3 regions of the Bacillus sp. Bwzl_19 genome follow, and region 2 is predicted to be linked to each of the others. Evidence: riboswitches for the same ligand, from Rfam matches in the RefSeq annotation. Region 2 holds a riboswitch; each other region holds the start of a gene.

Region 1 (3,282 bases), 420 kb from region 2:
AGAAATAAAGTCGAAATTTGCGGGGTTGATACCTCCAAATTACCGGTGCTCAAGAATGAAGAGATGAGAAAGCTGTTTAAGCAATTGCAGGATGAGGGCGATGATTCAGCGAGGGAAAAGCTTGTAAACGGCAATCTGCGCCTTGTCTTAAGCGTCATTCAGAGGTTTAACAACAGAGGAGAGTATGTTGATGACTTATTTCAGGTCGGCTGCATCGGACTAATGAAATCCATTGATAATTTTGACCTCAGCCATAATGTTAAGTTTTCAACATACGCTGTACCGATGATCATCGGAGAAATCCGCAGATATTTGCGGGATAACAATCCGATCCGCGTCTCGAGGTCGCTTCGCGATATCGCATATAAAGCGCTTCAAGTAAGAGAGCGGTTAATCAGTGAGACAAGCAGGGAGCCGACAGCAGAGGAAATCGCCAAAGTTCTTGAAGTGCCCCATGAAGAAATTGTGTTTGCCCTTGACGCCATCCAAGATCCGGTATCACTGTTTGAGCCGATTTATAATGACGGCGGCGATCCGATCTACGTGATGGACCAGATCAGTGATGAGCGCAATAAGGATACACAATGGATTGAGGAGCTGGCTCTGAAAGAAGGCATGAGACGACTGAACGAACGGGAAAAAATGATTTTGCGAAAACGCTTTTTCCAGGGGAAAACCCAAATGGAAGTCGCAGAAGAAATCGGCATATCCCAAGCTCAGGTCTCAAGGCTTGAAAAGGCAGCCATTAAACAAATGAATAAGAATATCCATCAATAACGGAAAAAGCCTTTAAACATTGTGTTAAAGGCTTTTTTCATGCGCCGGTTTACGTCTGCAAAAAAGTAATGTATTCTAATATGAAAAGTTTTAAGAAAATTTGAATAAATAAACGGGGGAAAGCGCAATGATTTTACATCTGGACAATGTATCATTAAAAAGAAACGGCAAATGGATCTTGAAAGATATCAACTGGCGCGTTGAGAAAAACGAAAATTGGGTGCTGTACGGATTAAACGGAGCCGGAAAAACCGCTTTGCTGAATATGTTATGCTCATATTACTTCCCCACTTCAGGAGAGATGCAGGTGCTCGGCCACCATTTCGGCAAAACAGAGCTCGGTGACAGACTCAGAAGGAAAATCGGCCTTGTTTCAGCAGGACTTCAGCACAAATTATATGCCGCGGATTCCGCTTTTGAAATCGCCCTGAGCGGCGCGTACGCCTCAATCGGGCTGTACGAAACCCCGAGTGAACAGGTGAGGGAAAAAGCGATCGGTCTTCTGAAGGATTTAGGCGCCATCAGTTACGCCGACAGAAGGTATGAGACGTTATCACAGGGGGAAAGGCAAAGAGCGCTGATTGCGCGGGCGCTTATGGCTGATCCGGAACTGCTGATTTTGGACGAGCCCGTGACGGGTCTGGATTTTATGGCAAGAGAGCAGCTGCTGGACACGATTACGTCTATCGCTGAAAAAGAAAATGCGCCGTCCATCCTTTATGTCACCCATCATGCTGAAGAAATTCTGCCGGTATTTGATCAGGCGCTGCTTTTAAAACAAGGCGAGGTGTTCGCATCAGGGAAAATCAGAGACATGCTTTCTGATGAGCGGCTTACAGCGTTTTTCGATATGCCTGTCAATGTCATATGGAACAACGGCCGCCCGTTTTTAACACGTGCAAAAGCGGCATCATCCGTAAAATAACATAACGTTCACCCTGGGGGTGCTGCCATGCAGCTGAGAGAGACGTTTGTCTCAACCCTTAACGGACCTGATCCGGATCATGCCGGCGGAGGGAAGCGGTGAAAAAAGCGGAGGAAGATCCGTTTTTTACCCGTTTCATTTGATGAAACGGTTTTTTTGATACAGCCAAAGGAGAGATTTTCAATGAATCAGCTTGACATGCTGCTGCACCAGGCGGAAAAACGGCGGGACGACTTAATACATATTGCTGAAAGGTTGATAGCCTTTCCGACTCCGGCCCCGCCGGCAAGAAATACGGCAGAAGCTCAGAAGTGGGTCGCCGGATTTTTAAAAGAAACCGGCTGCTCGGTCGATATGTGGGATGTGTATCCGGAAGATCCGAACGTAGTCGGCGTTTTAAAAGGGACGGATTCAAACCGGCATCAAAGCCTGATTTTAAACGGACACATTGACGTGGCCGAGGTTCAGGGTGAAGACTGGGATACTGACCCGTTTCAGCCGCTCGTAAAAGACGGCATGCTGATCGGAAGGGGCGCTGCTGATATGAAAGGGGGATTGGCGTGTGTTCTTTTTGCTCTGCAGCTGATACATGATGCGGGCATTAAGCTTGCGGGCGACCTTATTGTACAGTCTGTGATCGGAGAAGAAGTCGGTGAGGCGGGGACGCTGGAATGCTGCAAACGCGGCTATTACGCGGATTTTGCGGTTGTCGCCGATACGAGCAGCCTGCATATTCAAGGGCAGGGCGGTGTAATCACCGGCTGGATAGAATTGAAAAGCAAAAAAACATTTCATGACGGCATGAGGCGCAATCTGATTCATGCGGGCGGTGGCGCATTCGGAGCGAGCGCAATCGAAAAAATGGCGAAAATCATCACTGCCTTGGGTGAGCTGGAGCGCCACTGGGCGGTAACGAAAAGCTATCCCGGCTTTGCGCCCGGCACCAATACAATCAACCCCGCCGTCATTGAAGGGGGAAGGCACGCAGCGTTTGTCGCCGATGAATGCAGATTATGGATTACCGTCCACTTTTATCCGAACGAAACACACGAACAAGCAGCCGCTGAAATCGAAGACTATATAAATCGTGTCTCTGACAGCGATCTGTGGCTCAGGGAGAACAGGCCGGTGTTCAAATGGGGCGGCTCTTCCATGATTGAAGACAGAGGCGAGGTGTTCCCGGCGCTTGAAATCGACCCGGAGCATCCGGCAGTTTCTGTCCTGGCGGCCTCACACTCAGCCGTCAAAAAACAGGAGCCGGTCATTGATGTTTCCCAAACCGTAACTGACGGAGGGTGGCTTTATAATGCCGGGATTCCGAGTGTAATATACGGGCCCGGTGATTTAAAAAACGCCCACTCCGTAAACGAGGAAGTGTCCGTTGATGAGCTTATAGACTATACGAAAGTCATGCTGAGCTTTATCCTCACCTGGTGCAGCCGCAAAAAAGATTGCCCGATGTGACAAGGTTCAGCCCGGCCGTTCATATAATAGGAAAAAGAATGGGCGAAGGGCGTGATACGAATGATCAGCATATCTGAATTTCAAATAAAAGATGTGGTAAACGTGTCGAACGGAAA
Region 2 (3,282 bases):
TTGCCGCTTCCTCAGGATTTTCAGCTGAGAAAATGCCTGACATGACGGCAATTCCGTCCGGTTTCGCCTGCTTTGCCTTTCCGATTGTCTGCAGTGTCACTCCGCCGATTGCGATTACGGGGATAGAAAGCGTGCTTTTAATATCTGAGAGCAGGCTGATGCCTCTTGCTTCAAGTCCTTGTTTACATTCGGTTTCAAATACATGGCCGAACACCACATAATCCGCATCTTCTTTTTCAGCTTGGACCGCTTCTTTCAGCGAATGAACCGAACGCCCGATATGAAGATGGGGAAATCTGTTTCGCACCTGTTTGACGGAAAAGCTGCGGGCCGGAAGCTGAACACGGTGTATATTGGCAAAAAGCGCGACATCCGCCCGGTCATTAATAACCAATTTGTCCTTATCGGCGCCGCCTTTTTTCAAAAGTGCCAAAAGCTGCATGATCTCTCCCGCTGTTTTGTCCCGCTCACGGATATGGATAAAGCTCACTTCATGCTGAATCGAAAGAATATCCTCCGCCAGCTCGGCAACGGGCTTGCGATTATCGGTTACCGCGTGCAGCTCCAAAGGACTCCACCTCTTTTCCGCCCTTTCCGGACCAGCCTTCTTTTTGATAAGCCATTCCCCAAAATTGATATTCATAATAGCTTGAAATCACAAAATTCTCTTTCATTTTCGCGCGGATTTCCTCTGTGCTGCTTTCAGCAATCTCGTTAAAACGGCTGATCTGTTCTTCGACTTGCTGTCTGAACCAGTCTCCGCCGTATGTGCCGATCCATTTTTCATAAATCGGATGTTCCGGTTTGCATTCCTTTAAGTGTTCGCCGACTTCATAATAAAGCCAATAGCAAGGCAGAAGCGCAGCTAAAATTTCTCCAAATTGGCCGCTCATCACCGATCTGTACATATGAGACGTGTAAGAATAAGCCGTCGGTGCCGGTTTAAAGGCCGCACGTTCTTCTTCTGTAATTCCTAAAAGCTCCGTAAACTCGCGGTGCAGCGCCATTTCTGCTTCATATGTACCCTGAGCGTGGCCTGCCATCCTGCCCGTCGTAAACAAGTCTTTGGCATATGCGGCTCCGAATGCCTGAACTTTTGCAAAATGTGTCAAGTAGTAGGAATCCTGCAGCACGTAATAGCTGAAACGGTCGATCGGCAGGCTTCCGTCACCGATTCCCGTTACAAACGGATGAACAAAACTTCCGTCCCACCATTCGGCTGCCGCCAGTCTGCACTCTTCAGAAAATGTCATTATGTCTTCCCCCCTGATAAAATAAAAAAACCACTTTCCCGCATCGGAAAAGTGGTTTGGAATTTATATGGATAAAAGGAACCCAAAAAAATACCGCTCCACTTCCCTACGCAGGTCTGAACCTGTTCAAGTTATGAGGGTCTAAAAGTCTCACTTTTATCTCAGCCCTTATGAAGGACACCCCTAGTGGTCATACGATTGATTATTTACTTGTTATGCCTTCTATCTTATCACGAATTGCAATTTGGTCAAGCTTCAAGAATGTTTCTCAGTTTCGACACGTAGTTACGCGAGCCCGTAACGATGAGACGGTCTCCTGTTTTCAGCCGCGTGTCTCCGTGCGGAACGATGCTGTCCACACCTCTGAAAATCCGGACGAAAATCACATCGCCCATCAGCGGAAATTCCCGGAGAATGATGCCGTTATACGCCGTGTTTTCCAGATTGATCTGATAAAGCGAAGACTCTTCGTTCGTCAGGAGGCTCATCACGCCGGGCGCCTCGATTAACGCGCGCAGCAGCGTTTTTGTAGACAGAAGGATAGAAAAAATACTGATGCCCTCTTCCTTCAGTTTTGTTTCATGTTCAACCGAGCCGACGCTCGCAATGATACGCTCAGTCCCTTTCTCTTTCGCGATTAAGGCGATTTCAGCGTTCACGTCTTCATTGCCCGTCGCCACTACAAGGATATCCGTTTTGAAAATATCGTGGGACTCAAGCGTGCCGGGCTCATAATCAGAAATGGTCTCAACCGAAAAAACGGATTCCGCAAGCTTTTCTCCGGCATTTTCCTGATCCACATGAACGACCCGAACTTCATATTCCTCATCAGGCAATTCCAGCGTCACCGGGAGCGTCATTTGATTTGCGCCGATAAATGTAATGCGCTTTTTCTCCTGCGGCGCACTTTGCCGTTTGTATAATTTTTTAAATCCGATCGGTGTGATGATGCTGGCAATAACCGCAACCAACGTCAGCGCGCCGGACATATTAGCGCTGATAATGTGGAGCCTTTCTCCGATCGTAGCCGCCGCGATGACAAGCGAAAGCGTGGATGTCAGCAAAAACCCCGAAGCAAACACGGTTCTTTTGTCATACCATTTCTTTAAATAAATCACCGGGAGCATTTTGCTGATAAACAGCGCAATCAGAAGCAGCGGGATCATCGTCAATATTTTCGGATCTTGGAAGAGCGTCCAAATGTCCAGTTTCACCCCGACCATGACGAAAAAGATCGGAATTAAAAACCCGTATCCGAATGAATCCAGCTGCTCCACCATCTCTTTATTCGGAGACAGAAGCGATACCAAAACGCCTGCTAAAAACGCGCCGAGAATATTTTCCGCCCCGAGAGATTCTGACAAAGCGACAAGCACGATAATCAGTGTGAAAATGGCTCTCGTGCCGATCTGAACGGTGCCTTTAGACATCGACTGCACAAATGAGCGGTGTTTAAAGATCCTGCCGAAGAAATACAGCACGACTCCCGCGGCAAAGAGAATCAAAAGAAGCCACATATTTCCGCTGTCTTCTCCGTAAAGAGAAGAGAAGAAAGCGAGCAGAATCATCGTAACCAAGTCCGCAATAACGGCGACAAGCAGAATGATCTGGCCGATGTTGGAGTTCATGATCCTTTCTTCTTTTAAGGTCGGAACCACCACTCCGAGTGATATCGTCGAAATAATAAGCGTCATTAAAAATGCGTTTTGAATAAAACCGGCTAAGACAAAGCCGTAGGACAGCAGCAATGATAAAATAAAGATGCCGAAAAATATAATCAGTGCGGCAGAAAACGTGTTGGGCGCTTCCTTGCCGTTCGGAAGGAATTGTTTTTTCTTCCCTTTCTCAAATGACGAAAAATCAATTTCCAAACCGCTTAAGAACATTAAAAAGATAAAGCCGAGGACAGACAGCGTCTCCAGCCACGTGTCTCCCTGAACGACGAGATTCAGGCCGCTTTTTCCGATAATAAGCCCCATGATGATTTCCGCGACGACAACCGGAATGCTGAGCTTAAACCGATGCAAAA
Region 3 (3,282 bases), 270 kb from region 2:
CCTTAGACAGAGCGTCATCACGGATCTGAGCACCCGGATGCCCTTTGGCAAGGTCTGCGGCATGTGCCGCAATTTTATACGTAATGACTCCCTCTCTTACATCATCACGATTCGGCAGTCCCAAATGCTCCTTCGGCGTGACATAACAAAGCATCGCCGTCCCGTACCAGCCGATCATCGCCGCGCCGATCGCAGAAGTTATGTGGTCATAACCCGGAGCAATATCAGTCGTTAATGGCCCGAGCGTGTAAAAAGGTGCCTCTTTACAAATTTCCAGCTGCTTGTCCATGTTTTCCTTAATTTTATGCAACGGCACATGGCCCGGTCCTTCAATCATCACTTGCACATCATGCGTCCATGCGATTTCCGTCAATTCTCCGAGAGTCTCCAATTCAGCAAATTGCGCTTCATCATTGGCATCCGCAATCGAACCGGGACGCAGCCCGTCACCAAGAGAAAAAGCAATATCATATGTCTTCATGATTTCACAGATTTCTTCAAAATGCGTGTACAGAAAGCTTTCCTGATGATGAGCAAGGCACCATTGCGCCATAATCGCCCCGCCGCGGGAGACGATCCCCGTCGTGCGTTTGGCCGTTAACGGGACGTAACGAAGCAATACGCCGGCATGGATGGTGAAATAATCCACGCCCTGCTCCGCCTGCTCAATCAGTGTGTCACGATAAATTTCCCACGTTAAATCCTCGGCAGCGCCATTTACTTTTTCAAGCGCCTGATAAATCGGCACCGTCCCCACAGGCACGGGGGAATTGCGGATGATCCATTCACGTGTCGTATGAATGTCTTTTCCCGTCGATAAGTCCATCATCGTATCGGCGCCCCAGCGAATCGCCCACGTCATTTTTTCGACTTCTTCTTCGATAGAAGATGTAACAGCCGAGTTGCCGATATTTGCATTGATTTTCACATGAAAATTCCGGCCGATAATCATCGGCTCGCTTTCCGGATGGTTGACGTTAGAAGGAATAATCGCCCGGCCGCTCGCCACCTCTTCCCTGACAAATTCGGGAGAAACATGCTCGCGTATTGCGATAAACTCCATTTCCGGCGTAATAATGCCCTTTCTCGCATAATGTAATTGTGTTATGTTTTTCCCTGCCTTGGCCCGCCGCGGCTTCCGCTGTAAACCGGGGTATTCGGCAGTATGATCTTCTTTTTTATAGCCGTTATCCTCAGGCTTCACAGTCCTTCCGGCATATTCCTCTGTATCGCCGCGCCCGGTTATCCACTCTGTGCGGAGCGGCCTCAGGCCTTCATGAATATGAATCTGTACATCCGGGTCTGTATACGGTCCGCTCGTATCATAAACACGGACCGGCGGATTCTCCTCTTCACCGAACGCCCCCGTTGTTGCACTGAGGCTGATTTCACGCATCGGCACTCGTATGTCAGGCGAAGAACCCTTAACATAAACCTTTTTACTGCCTGAAAAACTCGACATAATAGAAATGTTCGCTTGCTGTACTGATTGATTTTGCATACAAATCTCTCCTTTATCATTTGAATAACAGAACCAAGCTCAGCACCAGCACAAAAAACCGGGTTCTCTATAGAACCCGGTTTTGCAGTCAGAAAGAAACTATTATTGTTTCATCAACAATAATAAAACCTTTACTTCCCCACGCTGGTACGAACCAGATCAGGTCCAAAGGGTTAAGAAGCCGCCGCTTCTCTCTCAGCCCGCTCAGACGGGCACCCCCAGTAACTATGAATTTCGGTTTCATCGTAACATAAGTTGCATACAAAAAAAAGTATATTATTAAAATTCAGATAACGAAACGGTCTTAAGCTCTGTTTCCCTAACGCCTTCTTCGGTATCAAAAACCCGATACCCCTTTGCCGTTTTCCAGGAAGAGACAGCTTGGAACAGCTGACCGTCTTTATAATGCAGCGCAGCGCCGTCATCAGCGGCATAGCCCTCCCGGAGTTTCTTTTCTGAAATCAGACGGTGATACGCCGGTCTGCGCTCCGCCTCTCCGTTATAGTGAGGACAAAAGCTGCCCGGCAAAAACCCTAAAGCCCGCAGCTCTCTCAAATCTCCCGCTGAATCCGTCACACCTTCTTCAAACCAGCAAATCGCCCCGGCGCTGAGACCTGCCAAGATGATGCCGCTTTCCCAAGCCTCACGAAGAATAAGGTCAAGCCCCCACTCTTTCCATAAGACAAGCATATTACGGGTATTGCCGCCGCCGACATATATAATATCCTTCTTCATGAGAAAAGATCTGAGGTCAGAACGAGGCGGTTTAAACAGCGACAAGTGATCCGGCTCACACTCCAGCTTATGAAAGGCCTGATAAAACCTGGCGATATAATTCTCCGAATCTCCGCTTGCCGTCGGCAAAAAACAAACTCTCGGCTCTGATCTCACCGACTGCTCCAAAATATATTGATCCAGCACAAGATGATCCGGCTCCATGGAAAACCCCCCGCCGCCCAATGCAATAATCTGCTTCATCGTCCTCACCTCTTTTTTCTCAAGTATAACTTAAAAAGGCGTTATCCCATTCCGGATGCCGCCTTCAAATTATTTCTTTGTTATCTGAAAAATGAAAAGACACCGTATAAAACAACGGAGATCCCTGCAGCGATAAGCGCCGGAACAAGCTTCGAACGGGCATACTTCACAACATCGATCCCCAAAACCGTACAGGTTGTCACCGTATTATCACTGAGAGGGGAAGCAAACGCTCCAAATGTTCCGCTGGCAAAAACGGCCCCAATCGCTAATAATAAGCTGGTATGCGACTGAACCGCCAGCGTCACGCCGAGCGGCATTAAAAGCCCCCAAGTCCCCCAGGATGATCCGATAAAATAGGATATAACCGCTCCAAGTATGAAAAGAGATGGCGCAATAAACATATGTGGGATCCATGACGTTAAATGAGAAGTAACATATTTCGAAAAACCCAGATCCTCAGATACTGCTGTTACGGCCCAAATCAGCGATAACATAATTATAACGTTTACCAATTCGTTTCCGCCCTTAATAAAATGCGTCACAAGCTCGCTTGCGTGAAAACGCTGAAACATAAAAAGAGCAAATGCTGCAATAACCGCTGCCAATAAAGCGGTTAACATGACGCCAAGCATATCGCTTTTGATAAAAGCATTCAAAAACCCTTGTGCTTTTGAATGGCCGTCCCACCAGCTGAGAAACAGTGTTAACAGTAAAAACAGCCCGATTGGAATGATTAAATTCCACGGCCGAATCGGTGTTTCCTTAATATAAGCACGGTGCGCCGAATCTAACTCCTCCTG

What was found. Region 2 has a riboswitch for thiamine pyrophosphate ahead of tenA (thiaminase II). Riboswitches for the same ligand answer to the same signal wherever they lie in the genome.
Region 1: it holds a riboswitch for thiamine pyrophosphate, as region 2 does, so the genes downstream of both, ACW5MY_RS08340 (acetylornithine deacetylase) here and tenA (thiaminase II) in region 2, are expected to answer to the same signal.
Region 3: it holds a riboswitch for thiamine pyrophosphate, as region 2 does, so the genes downstream of both, thiC (phosphomethylpyrimidine synthase ThiC) here and tenA (thiaminase II) in region 2, are expected to answer to the same signal.

What each region holds. Positions count from the first base shown of each region.
Region 1 covers NZ_CM142729.1:1,572,782-1,576,063, forward strand. The annotation lists gene sigG (RNA polymerase sporulation sigma factor SigG) at 1-777, shown strand, start outside; gene ACW5MY_RS08335 (ABC transporter ATP-binding protein) at 905-1,702, shown strand; TPP riboswitch at 1,708-1,813, shown strand; gene ACW5MY_RS08340 (acetylornithine deacetylase) at 1,886-3,166, shown strand; gene ACW5MY_RS08345 (YlmC/YmxH family sporulation protein) at 3,227-3,282, shown strand, end outside.
Region 2 covers NZ_CM142729.1:1,155,144-1,158,425, reverse strand. The annotation lists gene tenI (thiazole tautomerase TenI) at 1-568, opposite strand, end outside; gene tenA (thiaminase II) at 543-1,253, opposite strand; TPP riboswitch at 1,340-1,448, opposite strand; gene ACW5MY_RS06045 (monovalent cation:proton antiporter family protein) at 1,502-3,282, opposite strand, start outside.
Region 3 covers NZ_CM142729.1:885,078-888,359, reverse strand. The annotation lists gene thiC (phosphomethylpyrimidine synthase ThiC) at 1-1,501, opposite strand, end outside; TPP riboswitch at 1,621-1,731, opposite strand; gene ACW5MY_RS04670 (Type 1 glutamine amidotransferase-like domain-containing protein) at 1,781-2,479, opposite strand; gene ACW5MY_RS04665 (Na+/H+ antiporter NhaC family protein) at 2,560-3,282, opposite strand, start outside.